3 regions of the Aquabacterium sp. A08 genome follow, and region 1 is predicted to be linked to each of the others. Evidence: predicted binding sites of a transcription regulator. Region 1 holds the regulator's gene; each other region holds the start of a gene.
What was found. Region 1 encodes FNR, which switches genes on or off when oxygen is low (the NO sensors DNR and NnrR bind a similar motif). Its sites were predicted from a motif close to TTGATNNNNATCAA; they were not measured.

Region 1 (3,267 bases):
ATCGTGACCTACGACGAACGGCGCGGCGAGCCGCGCGGCCCGCGCTCCAAAAAGGCCGATCCGGCGGCACTGGGCCTGGGTTCGTGCGTGGACTGCACCTTGTGTGTGCAGGTTTGCCCCACCGGCATCGACATCCGCAAGGGCCTGCAGTACGAATGCATCGGCTGCGGGGCCTGCATCGACGTGTGCGACGACGTGATGGACAAGGTGGGTTACCCGCGCGGCCTCATCAAGTATTCGACACAAAACGGCATGGCCAACGGCTGGACCACCGCCCAGATGGTGCGCCGCGGCCTGCGCCCGCGGGTGTTGGTGTACAGCGGCATCCTCTTGCTCATCAGCGTGGCCGTGGGCGTGAGCCTGTTCTTGCGCACGCCGCTCAAGGTGGACGTGATCCGCGACCGCGGCGCCCTGGCGCGGCTGGTGGACCAGGGCCGCATCGAAAACGTGTACCGCCTGCAGGTGATGAACGCCACCGAGGCGCCCCAGACCTACCGCGTCAGTGTGGACGGCCTGCCTGGCATTGCGCTGGCGTCCGACCCGACCGTGGCCGTGTTGCCGACCGAGGTGCGTTCGCTCGCGGTGCGGGTGCAGGTGCCGCCGGGCGCGGCCGGGTCCGGCTCGCATCCCATCACCTTTGTGGTGGAATCGGCCGACGACGCTGCGCTGCGGGTGACCGAAAAGTCCGTCTTCCTCGTGCCGCGCTGACCCCCATTCCCTTCCCGGAGAACCGCCATGTCCACCTTGAACCCTGCCCTGGTGCCGGCCCAGCGCCCCGCCCAACCCTGGTACCGGGAGCCCTATGTGTGGTTGGTGCTGGGCGGGCCGCTGGCCGTCATCGTCGCCTGCATCGTCACCGTCTACATCGCCGTGACCCATGCCGACCCGGTGCTGGACCGCTCGGCCACCCCGGTGCGCGTCACCCCGGCCGCGGTGGAAACCCTGTCGCCCGAGGCCCGCACCGCGGCCGAACTCAGCGTGATGCCCGCCAACCAGGCGCGCAACCACGCGGTCACCCCCACCCTGCCCAAAGACTGACCGGAGACGCGCATGTGGGCCCAACGCTGGATGTGGATCGCCTGGCCGGCTTTTCTGGTGGCTGGGGTGCTGGAAATGGTGGTGTTTGCGCTGGTGGACCCCAGCGAACTGCATTGGCAGGGGCGGCCGCTGGGCTGGTCGAACCAGGCCATTTACACCGTGTCGTTTTTCTTTTTCTGGGGCGCCACCGTGGCCTCCAGCGCCTTGACCACGCTGCTGGCCATGTCGCCGTTCGAGGTCAACCGCTGCCCCGTGCCGCCCGACCAGCGGCCCGCCGACTGCACCCAGCCAGGGGCCAGGGGCAAAGGTTGCTCGGGCGGGGGCTGCTGTTGATCAGTCGGCCGGCTGGCTGACGATGGCCGCCAGCGCCTGCGTGTCCTTGATGTGGACGTAGCGCTGCTTCACGTCGATGATGCCGTCGTCCATGAACTTGGAGAAGGTGCGGCTCACCGTTTCGAGCTTCATGCCCAGGTAACTGCCGATTTCCTCGCGCGTCATGCGCAGGATCAGTTCGGACTGTGAGAACCCCCGGGCGTGCAGGCGCTGCACCAGGTTCAGCAGGAAGGCGGCCAGCCGCTCCTCTGCCCGCATGCTGCCCAGCAGCAGCATCACCCCGTGGTCGCGCACGATTTCACGGCTCATGATCTTGTGCACGTGGTGCTGCAGCGTGCTGAATTCGCGCGACAGCTGTTCCAGCTTGTCGAAGGGCAGCACGCAGACCTCGGCGTCTTCCAGGGCAATCGCGGCGCAGGAGTGCTTGTCCTGCACGATGCCGTCCATGCCGATGATCTCACCCGTCATCTGGAAGCCGGTGACCTGGTCGCGCCCGTCGGCGGTGGTCACACTCGTCTTGAAGAAGCCCGAGCGCACCGCGTAGAGCGAGGTGAAGGCATCGCCGGCATTGAACAGCGAGGTGCCGCGCTTGACCCGGCGCCGGGTCGAGATCACGTGGTCCAGTTTGCTCATCTCGTCGGCACTCAGGCCAACCGGCAGGCAGAGTTCGCGCAGGTTGCAGCTCGAACACGCGACTTTGATGCTGTGTAAGTCCATAAGTAACCACCGATACGGTGCGCAGGCAGATGCGTCGAATGATAACGCCCATGGGTGACGCTGGCCGTTTTGTTTGACTCACGTCAATGGCGCAGCGGGGGCTTTGCGGCACATTACTCCCAGATTGGAGAAGTACCTGTGAACCATGTCATCGACGAAGGCCTGCTCAAGCGTTTTGACGTGCCCGGGCCGCGCTACACCTCCTACCCGACGGCCGACCGCTTTGTGGAGGCGTTCACAGAAAAAGACTACACCCAGGCGCTGGAGCAGCGCCGCGCCGGTTCCCTGGCGTTGCCCCTGTCGATCTACGTGCACATCCCGTTCTGCGAGTCGGTGTGCTACTACTGCGCTTGCAACAAGGTCATCACCAAACACCACAGCAAGGCGGCCGAGTACCTGCGCTACCTGTCGCGCGAACTGGAGCTGCAGGTGCAGCATTTCGGGCGCGGGCACCACGTCTCGCAAATGCACCTGGGCGGCGGCACGCCCACCTTCCTGAGCGACGCCGAACTGGAGGACCTGGTGGCCATGATCCGCCGCCAGTTCACCCTGGTGCCGGGCGGCGAGTATTCGGTGGAGGTGGACCCGCGCACCGTGACCGAGGCGCGGCTGGAGCACCTGCACCGGCTGGGCTTCAACCGCCTGAGCTTTGGCGTGCAGGACTTTGACCCCACCGTGCAAAAAGCGGTGCACCGGGTGCAGCCGGCCGAGCAGGTGTTTGCGCTGGTGGCGGCGGCGCGCCGCATCGGCTTTGAGTCGGTCAACGTCGACCTGATCTACGGCCTGCCGCAGCAAACGCCCGAATCGTTCCGCCACACGCTGGAACAGGTGCAGGTGCTGCGCCCCGACCGCATCGCGCTCTACGCCTACGCCCACCTGCCGGCCCGCTTCAAGCCGCAGCGCCGCATCATCAGCGCCGAACTGCCCAGCCCGGCCGACAAGCTGGACATGCTGTCGATTTCGCTGGACCTGTTCAGCGCCGGGGGTTATGTGTACGTGGGCATGGACCACTTCGCCCTGCCCAACGACGCCCTGGCCGTGGCCAAGCGCCAGGGCCGGCTGCACCGCAACTTCCAGGGCTACAGCACCCAGCCCGACTGCGACCTGATCGCCCTGGGCGTGTCGGCCATAGGCCGCATCGGCGCCACCTACAGCCAGAACGCCAAAACGCTGGAGGAA
Region 2 (3,267 bases), on a different contig from region 1:
CTGCTGGAGGTCTGCGACCAATTGCACTGGGTGCGCGACTGGCGCCGCCACGGCGACCAGCCGGCGCGCGCCGGCGACGGGTTTTCGCCGGTGCACAGCCGCAGCCTGACCGCGCTGTACTTTCCCAACGCCATCCGCCGCGACGGGGCCGACCCCGCCGCGCCGGCCCTGCCAAAATGACGTTTTTCCCCCACGGAGGCCCCATGCCACACACCCCGCACCCCGCCCGCCCGGCACGCCGCACCGCCCTCGTCTGGGCCGCGGCCCTGGCCGGCGCCCTGACCCTGGGCAGCGCCCACGCCGAGACCCCCACCCGGCTGCTGGTCGGCTTCCCCGCAGGCGGCGGCACCGACGCCATCGCCCGCATCCTGGCCGAACCGCTGAAAGCCGCGCTGGGCGGCCCAGTCATCGTCGAAAACAAGGCCGGCGCGGGCGGGCAGATCGCTGCCCAGGCGCTGAAGGCCGCCAAACCCGACGGCCACACCCTGTTCCTGTCGCACGACCACAGCATCTCCATCCTGCCGCAGGTCGTGAAAAACCCGGGCTTCGAGCCGGCCAAGGACTTTGTGCCGGTGGCCGGCTTCGCCACCTTCGTCAACGCGCTGGCGGTGTCGGGCGGCACCCCAGCCAAAAGCTACGGGGAATACCTGGCCTGGGTGAAACAGCAGGGCGGCCGGGGCGCGGTGGGCGTGCCGGCGCCGGCGTCGGTGCCGCAGTTCCTGGTGCAGGTGCTGGCCCAGCGCAACGGGCTGGACCTGGTGGCCGCGCCCTACCGCGGCAGCGCGCCGATGATGGCCGACATGCTGGGCAACCAGATCGCCGCCGGCGTCGGCTCCATCCCCGACTTCATCGAAAACCACAAGGCCGGCAAGCTGCGGGTGGTGGCGGTGATGGGCACCCAGCGCCAGCCGCTGATGCCCGAGGTGCCCACCCTGTCCGAGCTGGGCCTGAACGGCTTCGAGGACCTGCCTTACTACGGCATCTTCGCGCCGGCCGGCACCCCGGTGGCCACGCTGGAACGGCTGAGCCAGGCCGTGGCCCAGGTGCTGCAACGCCCCGAGGTGAAGGAACGCCTGACCGCCATGGGTCTGAACGTCGGCCACATGACCGGCGCGCAACTGGGGGCGCGCGAACGCGCTTACACCCAGACCTGGGCCAAAATCATCCGCGACAGCGGCTTCCAGCCGCAGTGACGCGGCGGGGCGGCGTCAGTCGCCCTGGAAGCCGCCGGCGCGGCAGGTCAGCACCAGGGTGTCGCGCCAGCCGATGGCGTCGGCGTCCTGCGGCTGGATCGGCGTGGTTTCGTGGATGACGCGGGCGTCGTCCAGCAGCAGCAGCGACCACGGTTCGGTCAGGGTGAAGCGCTGGCCGTTGGGGCCGTGGGCGTCGAACACCCGGCTTTCGCCGCCCTTGATGCGGTGGCGCCCCACCAGGAACACCGCCACCAGCTCCACCCCGTCGCGGTGCGCGCCCTCGGGCGTGGGGCGGCCGATGCCGTCGGTGGTGTCGATGCGGAATTGGTGCGCCTCGATGTACCAGCGCTGCGCGCCTTTGAGGGCCGAGGTCACCGCCGCCGTCTGCACCAGGAGGCGCTGCCAGGCGGGCAGGGCCACGGTGGCCGGGTCCATCGGGTCGAACCAGCGCTCCATGCCGCCGTGCAGGGCGTTGTACTCCAGCGGCTGCCAGTGGGCGCGGTGCGGCACGGGCTCCACCCGCTCGCCGTCCACCACAAAGCAGCTGTGGCGCCGGCGCCGGTAGCGGCCACCGTCTTTCAGGTACTGGTCGCTGGGCAGGTCGTCCCAGCTCGGCTGCAGGGCCGCCAGGCCTTGCGGCTCCAGCGCCAGCCAGTCGCACACGGAACGCGCGTCCATCAGGGCAAAGCCCTGCTGGGCCAGGGTCTCGTCCACACGGCTCAGGGGGACGCAGGGGGGCAGAAAATGGGCACTCATGGTGCCGCACAGTGTAAACCCGCACCATACCGGGGCGGGTAAACCATGTGGCCGGGCGGGCCGGGCTTGGGTATCGTGCGTTTGACAAAAATCAAGCACAATGGCTTGCACCTGGAGCCAGCGCGGATGAACGCCTCCCCCACCGATCCCCACCCCGCCACCGAGCCGGCCCCCGAGTCCGCGTCGGTCTTTGCCCTGCGCCTGGCCGACCTGTCGCCGGCCGACCCCTTCCGCTGGCTGGCGCGCGGTTGGCGCGACTTCGCCCGCTGCCCCAAGGTGGGCCTGTTTTACGGGCTGTGCTTTTTCCTCATGGGCCACGCGCTGTGGTGGGTGTTCCGGGCGGCCCCGGCCTACGTGCTGGCCCTGAGCGCCGGTTTTCTGCTGATGGGGCCGTTCCTCTGCCTGGGCATTTACGACGCCAGCCGCGCCTGCGAAACCGGCCGCCGGCCCTCGCTGCGCGCCTCGCTGGCGGCCTGGCGCCCCACCAAGGGCACCATGGCCATCTTCGCCGGGGTGCTGCTGATCCTGGAGATGCTCTGGGGCCGGGCCTCGCTGGTGGTGTTTGCGGTCACCTTCAACACCATGCCGTCCACCGAAAACCTGCTCAAGGTGCTGTTCAGCCTGCAGAACCTGGAATTCCTCATCACCTACACCGTGGTCGGCGCCGTTTTTGCCGGGCTGATCTTCGTCACCAGCGTCATCGCCATCCCCATGATCCTGGACCGGCAGGTGGACGCGATCTCGGCCGGGCTGACCAGCATCCGCGCCTGCCTGCAGAACCCCGGGGTGATGCTGCTGTGGGGCGCGCTCATCACCGTCACCGTGCTGCTGGCGATGCTGCCGGGCTTCCTGGGCCTGTTTGTGGCCGGGCCGGTGCTGGGCCACGCCACCTGGCACGCCTACCGCGGCATCGTGCCGGCCCCCACCCCGGCCTGAGGCACCGCCCACACCGCCTCCCGCCCACCAGGGTCTGCGGTGGCAGACCGCCGGCCCGCGCGCTATGCTGCGGGCCATGGCCACCCTGCAATTCAGCGATTTCCAGGTCTTCGTGCTGGTGCTCAGCGCGCTGCTGCTGTTCCTGTACGGGCTGGAGCATTTCAGCCAGGAACTGCAGACCGTGGGCCGCGACAAGTTGCCGCGCTGGCTGGGCCTGGCCACCCGCGACCGCTTCCGGGGCCTGCTGCTGGGCGCCGGCGTGACGGCGGTGGTGCAGTCCAGCAGCGCGGTGTCGGCCCTGGTGGTCGCGCTGGTCAACGCCGGCACGCTCAGCTTTGCCGCCAGCCTGGCGGTGCTGCTCGGCGCCAAGATCGGCACCACC
Region 3 (3,267 bases), on a different contig from region 1:
CCCCAGCGGCCTGATCGACCTGATCGCGGTGCCCATCCGGGCCCACATGCCGCCCGACGTGAAGCTGATCGCGGTGGGCGTGTTCACGCCCTTCTTTGTGCCGCTCAAGGTCTTGATGATGGCCGGCCTGCTGCTGGCCTTGCCCTGGGTCATGTACCAGATCTGGGCCTTTGTGGCCCCCGGTCTGTACACCCACGAAAAGCATTTCGCGCTGCCGCTCATCATTTTTGGCAGCATCCTGGCTTACGTCGGGATCGCCTTCGTGCAGTTTTTCGTGCTGGACAAGATGTTCGGCTTCATCCAGGGCTTCACCCCCGAAAGCGTCAACGCCACGCCCGACATCGCTTCCTACGTCGAGGCCATCCTGTCGCTGTACCTCGCTTTTGGTCTCGCCTTCCAGGTGCCCATCGTGGTGATGCTGCTGGTGCGCTTTGGCATGGTTACGCCCGAGCAGCTCAAGGGCTTTCGTGGCTACTTCGTGGTGGTGGCCTTCATCATCGCGGCCGTCGTCACCCCGCCCGACGTGATTTCCCAACTGGCCCTGGCCATTCCCATGTGCCTGTTGTACGAACTGGGCATTGTGGGGTCGCGCTGGTTCGCCAAGGCCAGCCGCGCGCCCGAGGCCGACCCGGCCGAGTGAGCCGGGCACCGTCCCGGCTCAGCGCTCTCGCGGCGGCGGGTTGCGCCGGCTGGGGGTGACTTTCAGCACCTGGCGCCCTTCGCGCCGTTCCAGTTCGATGTCGGCCGGGCTGCCCGGGGGCAGGGCGGCCACCGCGCTCAACAGGCCGGGCACGTCCTTCACCGGGGTGCCGGCCACCCGCACCACCACATCGCCCGGGCGCAGGCCGGCGGCCGCCGCCGGGCCGTTCTGCAGCACCCCGGTGATGATCACCCCCTCGGTCTGCCCCACGCCAAAGTACTGGGCCAGCTCGGGCGTCAGGGCCTGCGGCTCCACCCCGATCCAGCCGCGCGTGACCGAGCCGTCGCGCACGATCGCCTCCAGCACGTCGCGTGCGGTGGAGGTGGGGATGGCGAAGCCGATGCCCATGGAGCCGCCCGAGCGCGAATAGATCGCGGTGTTGATGCCCATCAGGTGGCCGTTGACGTCCACCAGCGCCCCGCCCGAGTTGCCCGGGTTGATGGCCGCGTCGGTCTGGATGAAGTTCTCGAAGGTGTTGATGCCCAGCTGGCTGCGCCCGAGCGCGCTGACGATGCCGCTGGTCACGGTCTGGCCCACGCCAAAGGGGTTACCGATGGCCAGCACCACGTCCCCCACGCGCAGCTGCTCGGAATCGCCCAGCACCACCACCGGCAGTTGCGGCAGTTCGATCTTCAGGATGGCCAGGTCGGTTTCCGGGTCGGTGCCGACCGTGCGGGCGCGGGCGCCGCGGCCGTCACTGAGCTGCACCTGGATCTCGTCCGCCTCCTCGACCACGTGGTTGTTGGTCAGGATGTAGCCCTCGGGGCTGACGATGACGCCGGAACCCAGCCCGGTTTGCGGCTGCGGGCTGGCCTGCTGGTCGCCAAAGAAGAAGCGGAACCACGGGTCTTCGGCGTGCGGGTTGCGCGCCGGTGCCTTGCTGGTGCTGATGCTGACCACCGCCGGCGCGGCGGTCTGGGCGGCGCTGCTGTAGCTGCTGGCCTGCACGGCCGGGCTGCGTTCGGTCTCGCCGGCCTCGAACACCGGCACGATGCGGGTGAGCACCGGCCGCTGATTGAGCCACTGCGGCTTGAGGGTGGCGACGACGAACCATGCCGCCAGCAGCACGGTGATGGATTGGGAAAACAGCAGCCAGTAGCGTTTCATGGGGGCTTAGCCTGTGATGCGTGCAAGGCTTGATGTGGGTCAAGTCGGCCCGGGTGCATCCGGGGTCAAATCCGGGGCGATTCAGACACAAAAAGAGCGGAGTGCACCATGAAAGCGATTGTGGACCTTTTTTCCACCGACTACGGCCTGCTGAGCCTCGCCGTGCTCCTGTTCATCCCTTTCATGGCGTGGTGGTTCTACCGTTTCTTCGCTCGCAAGATGGAAGAGTCCGAGCGCGCCCAGCAGCAGCGCCGGTCTTGAGCCGGGTGGCGCCGGCCGGCGCCCGGCGGTGAGACAATGGCCAGGCCCCTTGCCGACGCCTTGCCGTTCACCGCCATGACCGTACCCCCCCAAGCTTCCCGCCCCGGCGAACCGCCGGCCGGTTGCAGCCGCGACGCGCTGCGCTCCGCCCTGGACACCCTGCTCGAACCCGCACGCTTCAAGGACTACGGCCCCAACGGCCTGCAGGTCGAGGGCCGCGAGCGGGTGCGCCACCTGGTCAGCGGCGTCACCGCCAGCCGCGCCCTGATCGAGGCCGCCATCGCCGACGGGGCCGACGCCATCCTGGTCCACCACGGCCTGTTCTGGCGCGGCCAGAGCGGCTGTGTCACCGGCTGGATGAAGCAGCGCCTGGCGCTGCTGCTGCAGCACGACATCAGCCTGTTCGCCTACCACCTGCCGCTGGACGCCCACCCCACGCTGGGCAACAACGCCCAGCTGGCGCAGCGCCTGGGCCTGGCGCCGCTGCCCGGCGGCTGGGGCCGCTTCGGGGACCAGGACCTCGGCCTGCTCGGCGTGCCGCCGGTGGACACCGCGGCCGCGCTGGCCACCCATGTGCAGGCGGTGCTGGGCCGGCCCGTGACCCTGCTCGACACGGCCCAGCGCCCATTGCGCCGCGTGGCCTGGTGCAGCGGCGGGGCGCAGGGCTATTTCGAGGCGGCCATCGCCGCCGGCGCCGATGCCTTCCTCACCGGTGAGATTTCCGAACCCCAGGCCCATTACGCGCGCGAATGTGGCGTCGCCTACCTGGCCTGTGGCCACCACGCCACCGAGCGCTACGGCGCGCCCGCGGTGGCGGCGGCCGTGGCGCTGTCGCTGGGCCTGAGCCACCGCTTCATCGACGTGGACAACCCCGCATGAGCACGCACCGCCCCCTGGCCCTGACCATGGGCGACCCGGCCGGCATCGGCCCGGAGATCGTCACCCAGGTGTTCCGGCTGCGCCCCGACTGGTCGCGCGACTGCGTGGTGGTGGGCGAGCTGGCCACCTTGCGCCGCGCCGCCGCGGCCACCGGCGGCCTGCTGCCCGTGGCGGTGGTGGAGCGGCCGGCCGACGTCGCCACCCTGCCCCCGGGTTGCCTGCCGCTGTGGCCCACCGCCGCGCTGCCGGCCCCGGTGCCGTGGGGCCAGGTCGGTGCGCTGGCCGGTCGCGCGGCGGCCGACGCCATCGAGCGCGCCGCC

Region 2: a site for FNR is predicted at 2,031-2,044, ahead of HA630_RS17330 (DUF2189 domain-containing protein). Genes of this name have one in related genera too.
Region 3: a site for FNR is predicted at 1,837-1,850, ahead of HA630_RS03640 (DUF3149 domain-containing protein). Genes of this name have one in related genera too.

Annotation. Positions count from the first base shown of each region.
Region 1 covers NZ_JAAQQT010000688.1:28,678-31,944, forward strand. The annotation lists gene ccoG (cytochrome c oxidase accessory protein CcoG) at 1-708, shown strand, start outside; gene HA630_RS18595 (nitrogen fixation protein FixH) at 736-1,038, shown strand; gene HA630_RS18600 (hypothetical protein) at 1,051-1,371, shown strand; gene fnr (fumarate/nitrate reduction transcriptional regulator Fnr) at 1,372-2,088, opposite strand; gene hemN (oxygen-independent coproporphyrinogen III oxidase) at 2,227-3,267, shown strand, end outside.
Region 2 covers NZ_JAAQQT010000682.1:5,206-8,472, reverse strand. The annotation lists gene HA630_RS17345 (VWA domain-containing protein) at 1-180, shown strand, start outside; gene HA630_RS17340 (Bug family tripartite tricarboxylate transporter substrate binding protein) at 204-1,193, shown strand; gene HA630_RS17335 (2OG-Fe dioxygenase family protein) at 1,209-1,949, opposite strand; gene HA630_RS17330 (DUF2189 domain-containing protein) at 2,076-2,885, shown strand; gene HA630_RS17325 (Na/Pi cotransporter family protein) at 2,962-3,267, shown strand, end outside.
Region 3 covers NZ_JAAQQT010000522.1:16,695-19,961, reverse strand. The annotation lists gene tatC (twin-arginine translocase subunit TatC) at 1-640, shown strand, start outside; gene HA630_RS03645 (trypsin-like peptidase domain-containing protein) at 659-1,807, opposite strand; gene HA630_RS03640 (DUF3149 domain-containing protein) at 1,916-2,068, shown strand; gene HA630_RS03635 (Nif3-like dinuclear metal center hexameric protein) at 2,144-2,947, shown strand; gene pdxA (4-hydroxythreonine-4-phosphate dehydrogenase PdxA) at 2,944-3,267, shown strand, end outside.